2 regions of the Phenylobacterium sp. 58.2.17 genome follow, and region 1 is predicted to be linked to the other one. Evidence: predicted binding sites of a transcription regulator. Region 1 holds the regulator's gene; the other holds the start of a gene.
The links. Region 1 encodes LexA, which represses DNA repair genes until DNA is damaged. Its sites were predicted from a motif close to ATGTTCNCNANNTGTTCT; they were not measured.
Positions count from the first base shown of each region.

Region 2: recA (recombinase RecA) is a predicted target of LexA. The motif match lies at 4,119-4,136, and genes of this name have one in related genera.

Region 1 covers NZ_JAPMTQ010000002.1:439-8,281, forward strand. The annotation lists partial or broken gene OUA97_RS01790 (glutamate--tRNA ligase) at 1-231, opposite strand, end outside; gene OUA97_RS01795 (ComEC/Rec2 family competence protein) at 353-2,395, shown strand; gene lexA (transcriptional repressor LexA) at 2,402-3,097, opposite strand; gene trpC (indole-3-glycerol phosphate synthase TrpC) at 3,230-4,018, opposite strand; gene trpD (anthranilate phosphoribosyltransferase) at 4,015-5,028, opposite strand; gene OUA97_RS01815 (anthranilate synthase component II) at 5,032-5,622, opposite strand; gene OUA97_RS01820 (hypothetical protein) at 5,700-5,900, shown strand; gene trpE (anthranilate synthase component I) at 5,897-7,429, opposite strand; gene OUA97_RS01830 (peptidylprolyl isomerase) at 7,426-7,843, opposite strand, start outside.
Region 2 covers NZ_JAPMTQ010000003.1:164,559-172,401, forward strand. The annotation lists gene alaS (alanine--tRNA ligase) at 65-2,704, opposite strand; gene recA (recombinase RecA) at 2,955-4,025, opposite strand; gene OUA97_RS03940 (TonB-dependent receptor domain-containing protein) at 4,190-6,682, opposite strand; gene OUA97_RS03945 (RNA polymerase sigma factor) at 6,931-7,494, shown strand; gene OUA97_RS03950 (FecR family protein) at 7,457-7,843, shown strand, end outside.

The DNA of each region.
Region 1 (7,843 bases):
GAACACCGGCTCGGCGTCGGGCTTCAGGCCCAGCCAGTCGAGGCCGTCGAAAATGACCTGCACCGCAGCGTCCGTCGAACGCTCGCGATCGGTGTCCTCGATGCGCAGCAGGAACTGGCCGCCGGTGTGTTTTGCGTAAAGCCAGTTGAAAAGCGCCGTCCGGGCCGTGCCAATGTGCATGGAGCCGGTGGGGGAGGGGGCGATCCGGGTGACGACGGGACGGTCGGACATCGAGGTTGGGGCTATGACTGCAGCAGGCGCGCCTGACGTGCGCGCGGCGCCTCTTAACACGGTCATTTCCCGACGTCCTAGTTTTCGCCGCATCGCAACATGGTTTGTCGATCAAGCCTCCGTGCAATCGGTCAGCCTGTGGACGCCGGTCGCGTTCGGGTGCGGGGCCGCGATCTACCTGTCGCTGCCGGCCGAACCGCTCGCGCTGGTGGCGTACGTCACACTGTTGTCCGCGGGCCTGCTGCTGCTAGCGGCCTCCCGGCTCAGCCTTGGCCGGCCGGCCGTCGTCGTTCTGGTTCTGGCCGCTTTCGCGCTCGGCGGCTTCGCGGCCGCCAAGCTGCGGACGCAGACCGTGCGGGCGCCCATTGCGCCGGCCGGGGGCGGCGTGCGGCTGATCGAAGGTTTCGTCGTCGATGTGGCGAGCCCCGGCCAGGGCGGTCCGCGATTGCTGGTCGCGCCGATCCGAATATCTGGCCTCGTCCCCGATGCGACGCCGATCCGGATCAGAATCACCTTGCGTGAGAATGACCTGCTGCCGGCGCCCGGGTCGGTCATTTCGGTGAAGGGGATGATCAATGCGCCCCCGCCGCCGGCCAGCCCCGGCTCCTACGATTTCGCGCGCGATGCGTTCTTCGACGGGGTCGGCGGGGTCGGTTTCGCGCTGACCGAGGTCCGGTCGATTGAGGCTGCGCCGCCGCCCTGGCGGCTGGCGCTGGAAATGAAGGTCAACGCCGTGCGCTGGGCCCTGGCCAAGCGCATCGTCGGGGAGATGGGCGTCGAAAGCGGCGGTCTGGCCGCCGCCATGATCACCGGGCACGAGGCCTTCGTGCCCAAGGAACAAGTCGAGGACCTGCGCGCGTCGGGCCTGGCGCACATCATCTCGATCTCGGGCCTGCACATGGCCATCGTCGGCGGGTTCGCCTTCGCCTCTGTGCGGCTGGGGATCGCGGCCTGGCCATGGGCGGCGCTGCGGGTGTCGTCGAAAAAGGTCGCGGCCGCCGCAGGCCTGTTCGCAGTCATGCTCTATCTGGTGATCTCAGGCGCTCCGGCTCCTGCCGAGCGTGCGGCGATCACCGCGGGGGCCGCCTTCCTGGCGATCCTGGTCGACCGCCGAGCGATCAGCCTGCACACCCTGGCCATCGCCGCCCTCGTCATCCTGGCGCTGCAGCCGGAAGCCGTCGCCGCGCCCGGGTTTCAGATGTCGTTCGCGGCCACTGCGGCGCTGGTGGCCCTGGCCGAGGCATGGCCGCGTCCGGCGAAGGAGATCAACACGCCCTGGCCGATACGCGCCGCGCAGGCGATCGGCGTCTGGACCGCCGCCAGCATCGGGGCGAGCTTCGTCGCGGGTCTGGCGACCGGGCCGTTCGCCATGCAGCACTTCAACCGGGTCTCGACCTTCGGGCTCGTGGCCAACCTGCTCACCGCGCCGATCTCGTCGTTCCTGATGATGCCGGCTCTGGCGATCGGCGCGGTGCTGGCGCCGCTGGGGCTCGGCGGCGCGCCCCTAGCCGCGGCCGATCTCGCGATCGACACCATGAACATGATCGCGTCCTGGGTGGCGGCGATGCCAGGCAGTCAGCGGATTTTCGCCAGCGCGCCGGCCTGGACCCTGCCGGCCGCCTTCATCGGCGTGTTGTGGCTCTGTCTGTGGAAGGGGCCGCTGAGATGGCTGGGGCTGCCGCTGGCCCTGGCCGTCTGGCTCTGCCCGCGGCCCCCGGCGCCCGACGTCTGGATCTCGTCCGATGGGGCCGCGGCCGCCGTGCGGCGCGGCGACGAGGCGGTGCTGTTGCGGCCGGACGCCAAGCTGTTCGCGGCCGAGCTATGGGCCAGGCGACGCGGCCTGACCGTGGGGGAGGAGTCTGCGCGCGAGGCCGGCTACGACTGCGATCGATGGTCCTGCGCGCCGCGGCAGGCGAGCGGCGACCCGCGGGTCGCTACGATCTTCACGCGCCGGGCTTCGACCATCGAGAAGAAACAGCCCCTGTTTTGCCAGTGGGCCGAGGTCGTGGTGGTTCGCGGCGCGGCCGCACCTTGCCCGATGGCGCTCACACTCACTGAAGCCGACTTCACGCGCGGCGGCTCAGCCGAGCTCTACCGCACCGCCGACGGCTGGCGGATCGTGTGGGCGCAGGACCTGCGCGGCCAGCGGCCCTGGAGCCGCTGAGGCGGGTCAGTGGTAGCGGCGGATCAGGCCGACCAGGCGGCCCTGCACCTGCACTTGGTCGGGCCCAAAGATGCGGGTCTCGTAGGCCGGGTTCGAGGCCTCGAGCGCGATCGAGGCGCCCTTCTTGCGCAGGCGCTTGAGGGTGGCTTCCTCGCCCATCACCAGGGCCACGACGATGTCGCCGGAGTTGGCGGTGTCGGTCTTGCGGATCACCACGTAGTCGCCGTCGAGAATGCCGGCGTTGATCATCGAGTCGCCGGCGATCTCGAGCACGAAGTGCTCGCCTGCGCCGAGGATGGTCTCGGGCACCGGAATCCGGTCGCGCTCCTGCTGGATCGCCTCGATCGGGGTACCGGCGGCGATGCGGCCGAGGATCGGCAGTTCGCGGGTGTCGTTGGCGATCGGCATCAACGGCGCATCGCCGGCGCCCTCGACCAGTTGCGGCTTGAAGGGGGCGCGGCCCTTGGGCGGCGCGGCGGTGGTCGCCTGCTGCGGCAGCTTCACCACTTCCAGCGCGCGGGCCCGGTGGGGCAGGCGGCGCAGGAAGCCGCGCTCCTCCAGCGCCGTGATCAGCCGGTGAATGCCCGACTTCGAAGCCAGATCCAGCGCTTCCTTCATCTCGTCGAACGACGGCGAGACCCCGGTTTCCTTGATCCGCTCATGGATGAACATGAGAAGTTCGTGTTGCTTGCGGGTGAGCATGGCTGTCGTGCCCTTGAGAACAAAGCGCTAACGTCACGAATGTTCTCTAGGTGTTCTGGGTTAATGTCAAGTTACCGTGGAGCCTTTGAAAAGCCAGGCGTTTTCGGTCGCTTGAGGTCGCCCGGGACCGACTCAGCCGAGCAGGGCGCGGGTCGCGGCGGCGACGTCGGCCTGGCGCATCAGGCTCTCACCGACCAGCATGGCGCGCGCGCCGCAGCGCTCCAGCCGGGTGACGTCCAGCGGCGTGAAGATGCCGCTTTCGGTGACCAGTAGGGCATCGGCAGGCGCGGCGCCCGCCAAGCGCTCGGTGATCGCCAGGTCGGTCTCGAAGGTGCGCAGGTTGCGGTTGTTCACCCCGACCAGGGTGGCGCCCAGCTTGCCGGCGCGGAGCATCTCGTCCTCGTCGTGGACCTCGACCAGGGCGTCCATGCCGAGGCGCGCGGCCTCCGACATCAAGTCGGCGGCCAGGGCGTCGTCGACCATGGCCATGATCACCAGGATGGCGTCAGCGCCCAGAGCGCGGGCCTCCACGACCTGCCATGGATCGACCAGGAACTCCTTGCGCAGGGCGGGCAGGGCGACGGCCTCGCGCGCGGCGGTCAGGAAGGCGTCGGCGCCCTGGAAGCTGGGGCCGTCTGTAAGCACTGAGAGGCAGGCCGCGCCGCCGGCCTCGTAGGCGCGGGCCAGGGCCGGCGGATCGAAGTCCTCACGGATCAGGCCCTTGGACGGCGAGGCCTTCTTGATCTCGGCGATCAGGGCCAGCCTGCCGGGCGCATGGGCGCGTTCGAGCGCGGCGCGGAAACCGCGAGGCGCGGAGGCGGCCTGGGCTGCGGCCTCGAGGTCGGCGAGCGTGCGCAGGGCTTTGCGCTCGGCGACTTCGGCGCGCTTGTAGGTCGCGATCTTGTCGAGGATGTCGCTCATGCCGCGGTCACCTCGATCAGCTTGTCCAGCGCGGCCTTGGCGCGGCCGTCGTCGATGATCTGGCCCGCCAGTTCGACGCCCTCGCGCAGGGTTTCGACCCGCTCGCCGACCAGGAAGGCGGCGGCGGCGTTGAGCAGCACGATATTGCGATAGGCGCCCTGGGCGCCGTCCAGCAGCTCGCGCAGGGCCACGGCGTTCTGGGCCGGGGCGCCGCCGGTCAGGTCGGCGAGCGCCGAGCGCGGCAGGCCGACCGCCTCGGGCGTGATCGTGAACAGGCGGACCTGGCCGTCGCGGTATTCGGCGACGCTGGTCTCGCCCGTGGTGGTCATCTCGTCGAGACCGCCGCCGTGCACGACCCAGGCCCGTTCGGCGCCCAGCGCGCCGAGCACGCGGGCCAGCGGTTCGACCCAGCGGTCGGCGAAGACGCCCATCACCTGGCGCTGGGCGTGGGCCGGATTGGTCAGCGGGCCCAGCAGGTTGAAGATCGTGCGGAAGCCAAGGTCAGTGCGGATCGGGGCCACGTGGCGCATGGCGCTGTGGTGGGCCGGGGCGAAGAAGAACGCGACATTGGCCTCGTCCAGCGCGCGCAGCTGCTGCTCGGCGGTGGCCGCCAGGTTGACGCCCAGCTCGGTCAGCACGTCGGCGGCTCCTGAACGCGAGGAGACCGCCCGGTTGCCGTGCTTGGCGATCTTCAGCCCGCCGCCAGCGGCGACGAAGGCGACCGCGGTGGAGACGTTGAGCGTGTGCAGGCCATCGCCGCCGGTGCCGCAGACGTCCATGACCTGGAACGGATGGTCCAGGGTGACGGCGGCCTTGCGCATGGCCCGGGCGCAGGCGGTGATTTCGCCGGTCGTCTCGCCGCGCATGCGCATGGCGGTGACGGCTGCGGCGACCTGGGCCGGGGTCGGCTCGCCGCGCAGGCAGGCGGCGAAGAACTCCCCGGCGTCGTCTTCGGTCAGGGTCCCGCCGTCCGCGAGGCGGCCCAGGAGCGGCTTGAAGGCGTCGGACATGTCTTAGGCGTCGACCAGGGGCGGGACGCCCGCGAGCTTCAGGAAATTGGCCAGCATGGCGTGGCCGCCTTCCGTGGCGATGGACTCGGGGTGGAACTGCACGCCGTGCACCGGCTTGGTCCTGTGCTGGAAGCCCATGACCTCGCCGTCTTCGGTCCAGGCGATGACTTCCAGCACCGCCGGCATGGTCGAGGGCTCGACCGAGAGGCTGTGATAGCGGGTTGCGGTCACCGGGTTGGGCAGGCCCGCGAAGATCCCTTTGCCGGTGTGTTCGATCGGGCTGGTCTTTCCGTGCATGATCGCCTTGGCGCGCACCACCTGGCCGCCATAGGCCTGGCCGATCGCCTGGTGGCCGAGGCAGACGCCGAGGATCGGCATGTCGTCCGGCGCAGCGGCCAGCAGGTCCAGGCAGATGCCGGCCTCGTTGGGGGTGCAGGGGCCGGGCGAGAGCAGCACGCCCTGCGGCTTCAGGCCCAGCGCTTCTTCGACGCTCAGCGCGTCGTTGCGATAGACGAGCGTCTCGGCCCCCAGCTCGTTCAGATAGTGAACGAGGTTGTAGGTGAAGCTGTCGTAGTTATCGATCACCAAGATCATAAGGGTTCTCTAGGCTCGGCCCGCCCCGACGCCAAGCCCCGATTGCCTGGGCCGCGCGTTGGCGGGATGCTGTGTCCATGACGCCTGCCGATTCCGCCCTCGACCCGGACCAGATGGCCTATGCGCGCAGCTTGCTGCGGGCCCCGGTCCAGCGCGAGCGGGCCTGGCCGGCCCTGGGCGCTGCGGCTTTCGCGGCCGTGGCGGCGCTGGCGCTCGCCGCGGCCATGATCACCGCCCCGCCCGTGACGACCACCCACGTGGTCGACCGCGCAGACTAGACGAAGCGCCAGGACTCCTCGGCGGCGCGGCGCAGGGCGCGGGCCTTGTGCAGGGTCTCGTCGTACTCGGCGTCCGGATCGCTATCGGCGACCACGCCGCCGCCGGCCTGGACGTACATCTGGCCGTCCTTGAAGCAGGCGGTGCGCAGCACGATGCAGGTGTCGACCGAGCCGTCGGCGCCGAAGTAGCCGACCGCGCCGGCATAGGCGATGCCGCGCTTTTCCAGCTCCAGCTCGTCGATGATCTCCATCGCCCGCACCTTCGGCGCGCCCGACAGGGTGCCGGCGGGGAGGGCGGCCATCACCACGTCGATCGGATCCAGGCCTTCGGGGGCGTCGCCCTCGACGTTGGAGACCAGGTGCATGACGTGGCTGTAGCGCTCGACGAAGAAAGAGTCGGTGACCCGCACCCGCGGCCCGCGGGCGATCGGCTGCGGCTCGTTGGCGCCCTGGTTCTTCAGCATCGCCACGCGGCCGACGTCGTTGCGGCCGAGGTCGAGCAGCATCAGGTGCTCGGCGCGTTCCTTGGGGTCGGCGACCAGCTCGGCCTCGAGCGCGCGGTCCTCCTCGGGCGTTGCGCCGCGGGGCCGGGTGCCGGCGATCGGCCGGATGGTGATCTTGCCGTCGCGCAGCCGCACCAGGATCTCAGGGGACGAACCGGCCAGCTGGAAGTCGCCGAAGTTCATGTAGAACAGGAACGGCGAGGGGTTCATGCGCCGCAGCGAGCGGTAGAGCGCGAACGGGTCGTGCGCGAAGGGCGCGCGGAACCGGTGGCTGGGCACGACCTGGAAGATGTCGCCGGCCAGGATGTAGTCCTTCGCCCGGGCGACGATGCGGTGATAGTCCTCGCGGCTCACCGGGGTGGTGAAGCGGTCCGGCTCGGGCTGGGCCGCGCCGGTCAGCGCCGGGGCCGGATTGCGCAGGTCGGCGGCGACCTCGGCCAGCCGGGCCTGGGCGTCTTCGTAGGCGGCCTTGGCGGTGATTTCCGACGGGCGGACCGTGGTGACCAGGATGATCTCCTGGGCGATGGCGTCGAAGATCGCCACCATCGAGGGACGGATCATCAGCCCGTCGGGCAGGTCCAGCGGGTCAGGATTGATGTTCGGCAAGCGCTCGACCAGCCGGATCATGTCGTAGCCGATCGCCCCGAACACGCCGGCCGACATCGGCGGCAGGCCCTCAGGCAGGTCGAGCCGCGAGCGGGCGACCAGGTCGCGCAGCGAATCCAGCGCGCCGCCCGCCTGGGTCTGGAACCGCCCGGCGGCGATGTCCGGGCCGACCGCGATCTCGGCCTGGTCGCCGCGGCACTTCCAGACCAGGTCCGGCTTCATGGCGATGACCGAGTAGCGGCCGCGGTGGGCCCCGCCCTCGACCGACTCGAACAGGAAGGCGTAGGGCCGACCGTGAGCGATCTTCAGATAGGCCGAGACCGGCGTCTCCAGATCGTCGATGAGCCGGGTCCAAACGACCTGCGGCGCGCCCTGAGAGTACTTCGCCTCAAAGTCCGCAAACGCAGGATCGATCGTCACTTCGCCTTCTCCGTCTTGGCCGCCGGTTCAGCGGCCTTTCCCTTTTCGATCGGCGCCAGGCCCAGGGCCGCGCGCGCCTTGTCCGGATAGACCTTGGCCTTCACCTCGGTGCGGGCGGCCTTGCGGGCGTCGGCCCCGAGGTCGCGGAACAGCGCCATGGTCAGCTGCGGGCGCACGTCCTCGGTGATGCGGGCCAGGGTCGGGCCGCTCGGGGCGCGGACCGCCTCCAGCTTGCCGACGATCAGGCCAAACTGCGTGCCTTCGGCGGTGAAGACGTCGCCCTGCTTGCCGCTGAACGCCTTGCCCAGCGCGTCGCGCGACAGGGCGGTGCTTTGCGCCGCGTTCTGGCGGTCGAGGTTGGTCACGTGGACCACCTTGGCGCCGGCCGAGGCGGCCACCGCGTCCAGGCTTTCG
Region 2 (7,843 bases), on a different contig from region 1:
GGCGTGCGCCCCAAACGAAAAAGGGGGCGCCCAGCGCCCCCTCCACGTCTCGATCAGCGCCGAATCAGGCGCCGAGCAGGGCCTTGATCGCGGCCAGGCCTTCGCCCGCCTTGGCGCCGTCCGGGGCGCCGCCCTGGGCGAAGTCGGGACGCCCGCCGGCCCCCTGCCCGCCCATCGCCTGCACCGCAGCCTTGGCCAGTTCGACGGCGTTGAACTTGCCGGCCGCCGCCCCGGTGACCGCCACGGTCACCGCCGCCTTGCCATCTGCCGATCCGACCAACGCGATGACGCCGTCCGGCAGCTGCTTCTTGAACTCTTCGGCGATGGGACGCAGGTCCTTGCCGCCGACGCCGTCCATGACGCGGGCGATCACCTGCACGCCGCCGATTTCCTCGGGGCCCGCAGCGGCCCCGCCGCCGCCCCCGCCCATGGCGAGCTGGCGCTTGGCCTCGGCCAGCTCTTTTTCCAGCTTGCGACGCTGGGTTTCGAGCGCCTCGACCCGGGCCGCGACCTCGGCCACCGGGACCTTGAACTGATCGGCCAGCGCCTTGGCGACGCCGGCCTGCTCGGTCAGCCAACGGCGCGCGGCCTCGCCGGTCAGCGCCTCGATCCGGCGCACGCCAGCGGCCACGCCGCTCTCCGACACGATCTTGAACAGGGCGATATCGCCGGTGCGCGCCACATGAGTGCCGCCGCACAGTTCCACAGAGTAGTTCCCATCCCCGGCCAGGGCGCGGCCCAGGGTCAGCACCCGCACCGAGTCGCCGTACTTCTCGCCGAACAGCGCCATGGCGCCGGCCTCGATCGCCTTTTCGGGCGCCATCACCTGCGTCTCGGCCGGCAGGTTCTGGCGGACGATCGCGTTGACCTCGGCCTCGATGCGCTCGATCTCGTCAGCCGTCACCGGGCCGCCGTGGCTGAAGTCGAAGCGGATGCGCTCGCCGTCGACCATCTGGCCCTTCTGCGACACATGCGGGCCGAGCACGTTGCGCAGCGCCGCATGCAGCAGGTGGGTGGCCGAGTGGTTGGCGCGGGTCGCCGTGCGCAGGTCCGGATCGACCGCCAGGCGCGCCTCGGCGCCGGGCTCCAGGTCGCCCTGCAGGATCTCGATCTCGTGGACGAAGAGGTCGCCGGCCTGCTTCTGGGTGTCGAGCACCCGGGCCTTGCCGCCGTCCCACTCGATCTCGCCGACATCGCCGGCCTGACCGCCGCTCTCGGCGTAGAACGGGGTGCGGTCGAACACGGCCAGCACGGTTTCCCCGCTCTTGGCGGATTCGACTTCGGCGCCGCCGGCGACCAGGGCCAGCAGCCTGCCGGTCGCCTCGGTGGTGTCGTAGCCGAGGAACTCGGTCGCGCCGAGCCGCTCGCGGATCGCGAACCATTCGGCGCCCTGGGCCGATTGGCCCGAACCGGTCCAGGCCTCGCGCGCCTGCTCGCGCTGACGCTTCATGGCGTCCTCGAAGCCGGACAGGTCGACGCTGATGCCCTTGTTGCGGACCGCGTCCTGGGTCAGGTCGAGCGGGAAACCGTAGGTGTCGTAGAGCTTGAAGGCGGTCTCGCCTGACAGCATGTCGCCGGCGTTCATGCCGGCCGTGGCCTCGTCCAGCAGCGCCATGCCGCGACCGAGGGTGCGGCGGAACCGCTCCTCCTCCTGGCGCAGGGTCTCGACGATCACCGGCTCGGCGCGGCGCAGCTCAGGGTAGGCCTCGCCCATCTCGGCGACCAGCACCGGCGCCAGGCGGTGCATCAACGGCTCCTCGGCGCCCAGCAGATGCGCGTGGCGCATGGCGCGGCGCATGATGCGGCGCAGGACATAGCCGCGGCCTTCGTTCGACGGCGACACGCCGTCGGCGATCAGGAAGCTGGTCGACCGCAGGTGGTCGGCGATCACGCGGTGCGAGGGCCCGTTGGTCCCGTCGCCGACCAGTTGCTTGGAGGCCGCGATCAGCGTGCGGAACAGGTCGACGTCATAGTTGTCGTGCACGCCCTGCAGCACCGCAGCGATGCGCTCGAGGCCCATGCCGGTGTCGATCTGCGGCTTGGGCAGGTCGATGCGCCGCCCGTCGGCGAACTGCTCGAACTGCATGAAGACGAGGTTCCAGATCTCAACGAACCGGTCGCCGTCTTCGTCCGGGCTGCCGGGAGGACCGCCCGGTATGTGCGCGCCGTGGTCGTAGAAGATCTCCGAGCACGGACCGCAGGGGCCGGTGTCGCCCATCGACCAGAAATTGTCGTTGGTGGCGATGCGGATGATCTTCTCGTCCGGCAGGCCAGCGATCTTCTTCCAGAGCTCAGCCGCCTCGTCGTCGGTATGATAGACGGTGACGCACAGCTTCTCGGCCGGAATCTTGAATTCCTTGGTCAGCAACGTCCAGGCGTGCTCGATCGCGCCGGCCTTGAAGTAGTCGCCGAACGAGAAGTTCCCCAGCATCTCGAAGAAGGTGTGGTGGCGCGCGGTGTAGCCGACATTGTCCAGGTCGTTGTGCTTGCCGCCGGCGCGGACCGACTTCTGAGACGAGGCCGCCCGCGGGCCGGGCGGGGTTTCGGCGCCGGTGAAGTAGTTTTTGAACGGCACCATGCCCGCATTGACGAACAGCAAGGTGGGGTCGTTCTGCGGAACGAGCGGGGCCGACGGAATGATCAGGTGATCATTCTTCTCGAAGTAGCCCAGGAACGCAGCTCTGATTTCGTTGAGGCTCGGCATGGCTCGTCGGACGTTGAAGCGAAAAAATAGATAAGGGCTCGCGCACCGTTGCGCCGCCCCGCGCGCGACCGTTTACGGATTTTGTCGACACCCGCAAAGGAAAAGGACGCTTGAACGGCGTGCGTCCAAGCGTCCTTGCGCATCTTCTGAAGCGGCCGCGCGGGGGCTCAGCCGGCTCGGGCGGGTCGGACGTCGGGTTGGAGGCGTCCGGTTCCGAGCGGCCGTGGCGACCGCTTCGGCGATGCGGATCCTAGTCCTCGGCGTCCTCGTCGCCGGTCGGACCGACCAGCAGCTCTTCCTCGATCACTTCCTTCGCGCCGCGAACCTGACGTTCGATCTGCTGGGCGATGTCCGGATTGTTCTTGAGGAATTCCCGAGCATTGTCGCGGCCTTGGCCGATCCGGGTCGAGTTCCAGGAGAACCACGAACCCGACTTCTCGATGACGCCGGCCTTGACCCCCAGGTCGATGATCTCGCCGAGTTTGGAGATGCCTTCGCCGTACATGATGTCGAACTCGACCTCGCGGAACGGCGGGGCCACCTTGTTCTTCACGACCTTCACGCGGACGTTGTTGCCGAGGATCTCGTCGCGCACCTTCACCGAGCCGGTGCGGCGGATGTCGAGGCGCACCGAGGCGTAGAACTTCAGCGCGTTGCCGCCGGTGGTGGTCTCCGGGCTGCCGTACATCACCCCTATCTTGTGGCGGATCTGGTTGATGAAGATGACCAGGGTCTTGGACTTGGAAATCGACCCGGTCAGCTTGCGCAGCGCCTGGCTCATCAGGCGCGCCTGCAGGCCGGGCAGCTGATCGCCCATCTCGCCTTCGATTTCGGCCCGCGGGGTCAGCGCGGCGACCGAGTCGATGACGATCACGTCGATGGCGCCCGAACGCACCAGGGTGTCGGTGATCTCCAGCGCCTGCTCGCCGGTGTCCGGCTGCGAGACCAGCAGGTCGTCAAGATTGACGCCCAGCTTGTTGGCGTACTGCGGGTCCAGCGCATGCTCGGCGTCCACGAATGCAGCGACGCCGCCGGCCTTCTGCACCTCGGCCACGACGTGCAGGGCCAGGGTGGTCTTGCCCGAGCTTTCCGGACCGTAGATCTCGATGATCCGCCCCTTGGGCAGACCGCCGATGCCGAGCGCCAGATCGAGCCCGAGCGAGCCGGTGGACACCGCCTCGACCTCGATGTGGCTCTTCTCGCCCAGCTTCATCACCGAGCCTTTGCCAAAGGCCCGATCGATTTGCGCAATCGCCGCTTCCAGAGCGCGCTGCTTATCGCCTTCTTCTCGTCCCACGAGCTTCAACGCCGACTGACTCATTCAAGGCGCCCCTTGTTTCATGATTCCAACCCGACAGTCCGTGCCCCAAGAGGCGTCGGCGTCCGTCGGAACAAGGCGTACGCCCTTTGTTCCTGGTTCACAAGATGTTCTTTTCTCGCAAACCTCTACGTTACGTCCGGTTTTGTCACACCCCCCGCGCGGGTTCAGAAATCGTAGCTGGCGGTCAGGCCGAACCGCCGCGGCCGCGGGGCGATGGTCAGCGGCTGGCGGGCGCTGGTGGCGAAACTGGGATCGTCGACGTCGGTCAGATTCTCGACGAAGGCGCCGACCGTCCATCGCGCAGCCCGCAGGAAGGCGCGGCTGTTGAACAACCAGTAGTCGCCTAGCGCGACATCCCCGCCCACCCCGGGTTTGAAGGTGCTGTTCGAACGCCCGACATAGGCGGCGTCCGTCCGCACAAGGAGTTCCAGCCCGCCCCCCAGATCGCGCCGATATTCCAGCCAGCTGTCAGCCGCGATCCGCGGCACGGCCGGGATCCGGTCGCCGGCAGCGCCAAGCCCCACGCCGTCGGCGCTCGCCTGGTCGCTGGTCAGGATCGCATCGGTGAGCGCCAGGTTCGCGCCGCCCCGCCAGGCCGAGGTGAACGCGAAGCTGGCGTCCGCCTCCAGGCCGTTGACCCGCGCCCGGCCCAGATTGGTGATGAACGAGAACGCGCCGTTCGTGCTGTTGGAGGTGTACTGCATGTCCTGCCAGTCGATGCGGTAGAGCGCGGCGTTGACCTGCAGCCGGTTGTTCAGCCAGGCCCCCTTCAGGCCGAGTTCGTAGTTCCAGAGCGAATCGGCGCCGTAGGCCGACAGGTTCGGCGGGAGGCCGGGCACGGTGTTCACGCCCCCGGGCCGGAACCCCTGCGAGGCCTGGGCATAGCCCATCGCCGACGGGCTGAACCGATGACTGGCGAGGAACTTGAGACTCCAGCCGCTTTCCTCGGTCGTGCTGCGGAAATTGGCCTCGGTCGTGTTGGAGATCACGTTGACGATCAACGCCTCGCCTTCGGTGCGCTTGTCGTAGGTGAACCGGCGGGCCCCCAACACGAACGAGGTGTCGCGATCGGCTCCCAGCGTCGCTTCGCCGTAGACCGCGCGCTGGGTCAGCTGGCTGTCGACGATGCGCCGGCCGGTGAAGTCGCCATGCCGCGGCAGGCCGGTGGCTGGATCGCCGACGATCACCTGGCTGTCGATGGTGTCGCTGCGCACCTCGCGGAACACCCCGGCGGTCCAGGCGAAGTACCCCGGCGCATCCGACTGCAGCCGCACCTCCTGGACGTCGGCATAGAGATCAATCGGCTGGTAGAGCAGTCCCGGCGCCCGGCTGTCGACATAGCTGGAATAGGCCGCAAGCTGCGGCGCGGTGCAGACCGCTACGTCCGGAATCTGCAGGTAGCGCTTGCAGCCGTCGAGGCTGAGCCGCTCGCTCTGCAATGTGCCTGTGTAGTCGATCTGGCGCGTGCTCTTCCACGTATAGGACGCCGCATTCGCAGTGAGCCGCATGCCCGAGAAGCGCCAGGAGAGCGCGCCTTCGTACATCGTCATCCGACTGTCGAAGGGCGTCCGCACATGGCCATAGCTGACATGCGGCGGCGCACCCGCCCAGCCGCCGCTGGTGTCGCCCTCGCGGGTCTCCTGATGGGCCGCGGTCAGGTTGATCTGGACGTCGTTTTCGAACTGGAAACCGAGGCCCAGGCGCCCGCCCCAGGTCGCGCTGTCGTTGATTCCCTTCAGTCCCAGGCGGCGGTTCTCGAGATAGGGCGGGTCGCGGCGGTGATAGGCGGCCAGCCGCAGACCGACCTTGTCCTCGACCAGCGGCCGATTGACGACCAGCGTCTCGGCCTCGCCCCAGTAGCCGGCATTGGTCGAGGCTTCGCCTGACAGCGAGGCGCTCGTCTCGTTCAGGTTCGGCCGCCTGAACACCACCTTGAGCGCGCCGCCCATGGCGCTGGAGCCGTAGAGCGTGCCCTGCGGCCCGCGCAGCAATTCCATCCGCTCGACATCGACGAGCAGGAACTCGGGCGAGGAGCCGCCCGGATCGGCCGTGGTGCCGCTGGGGCCCGTCACCGGGATGTCGTCATAGTAGAGGGCGGTGGTCGCCTCGCCTGAGCCGTAGACGCCCCGCAGGCTGAAGCGGTTGCGGCCGGTGCCGGTGCTGGTCTGGGTCAGGCCCGGCATCAGCATGGCGGCCTGGGTGAACGTCGCCGCGCCCGCCCGCGTGAGATCCTCGCCGGAGAAGGCGCGCACCGACATCGGCGTCAGACGATCCAGCGTCGGACGGCGCAGAGCCGTGACCACCAGCCCTTCGACCTCGGCGTCGGGCTCCTCGACCGCCGGCGCAGGCGCCCGTTCGACCAGATAGCGGCCCTGGAACTCGCGCCAGGTGAGGCCCGACCCGCGGAGCAGCGCATTGAGGGCGGCGTCGGGCTCCATACGCCCGAAGACCGCCTTGCTCCGGCGCCCGCCGACCATGGTAGGCGTGAACAAGATGTCGCGGTCGCTCTGCGTGGAGAACATGGTCAGCGCCCGATCGAGCGGCACGCCGGCGGGAATCGCAAATTGCGCCTTGCGGCTAGCGGCCTCGACGGCCGTCGCGGGGAACACGACGCCGGATACGCACGCAACAACGATCCCGAGACGGAGAATACTCAACGGCTACAAGGCTCCGCGCCAACGTCACGGCCTTCCGACAGCCGCGGTTGTAAGGCCAGCCCTCTACGCCAGCCAGTGCGCTCTTTGCCGCTCTCCGCCCCCATGGCGCCGACGACCGCCCCACCGTTGCCCGAAAACCCAGCAGGAGCCCGATCGAACGGGTCCCTTTCCCAAACGTCATTGACCTGGGCGCCCCCATCAACAACCATGACGCCAATAAGACAATTCGGGGTGTTCAGGAAATTTCCATGGCGTGGGCGGAAACGACCGGTGCCAGGGGCGAGCCGGAGGGATTGGCGCACGCGTCAATTCCTTACCAGCAAGCCTTACGCGCTTTCTTTCGGCGTCGCGCCGACGGGCACGAAATCGACGACCTGATTCAGGAAGTTCTCCTGCGGCTGCACAATCGCCGTCAGGGCGGCGAGGTGACTAACCTCTCCAGCTTCATTTTTCAGACTGCGACCAACGTGCTCCTCGATCGCCGCCGCCGCGACACGGTGAGGCGCCGGGGCGCGCACTGCGAGTTGGAAGAAGCCCACCACCCGCTCGACGAGTTGTCCCCCGACCGGATCTTGCAAGCCAAGCAGGAAGCTTCCGTGGCGCTGGACGCCCTCAATCAACTTTCGCCCCGCACCCGCGCGGCTTTCATGCTCGTCCGCTTCGAGGGCTTGAGCTACAAGGCTACCGCAGCGCAACTCGGCATCTCCGTGAGCGCTGTCGAGAAACACGTCACCAAGGCGCTCCGGATCGTCTCGATCCGGCTGCAGGAAATCGATGAACGACAACCAACGACAAATCGGTCCTTCCGGTAGCCCGGACGCCGCGTCGTGGTTTGTGCGTTTGCAGCGCCATCCCGACGACAGGGATGTCCAGAGCGAGTTCGAGACCTGGCTCGCGGCCGATCCGGCCCATCGCGACGACTGGGCCCTGGTCAGCGGCGCGTGGGAACGCATCGGCGACCTCAAGGACGATCCGCAGGTGATGGCCGCGCGCGAAGCGCTTAAGGCCGATCTCGCCGCCGAGCGGCGGCGCCCGCACATGCGGTGGGCGGCCGGCATCGCCGCCACCGTCCTCGCCGCCGGTTCGATGCTCGGCTACGGCTCCTGGCGTCAGACGCAGGACCAGAACGCTGCGCCGGCCGCCGTGGTCGCCGCCGCGCCG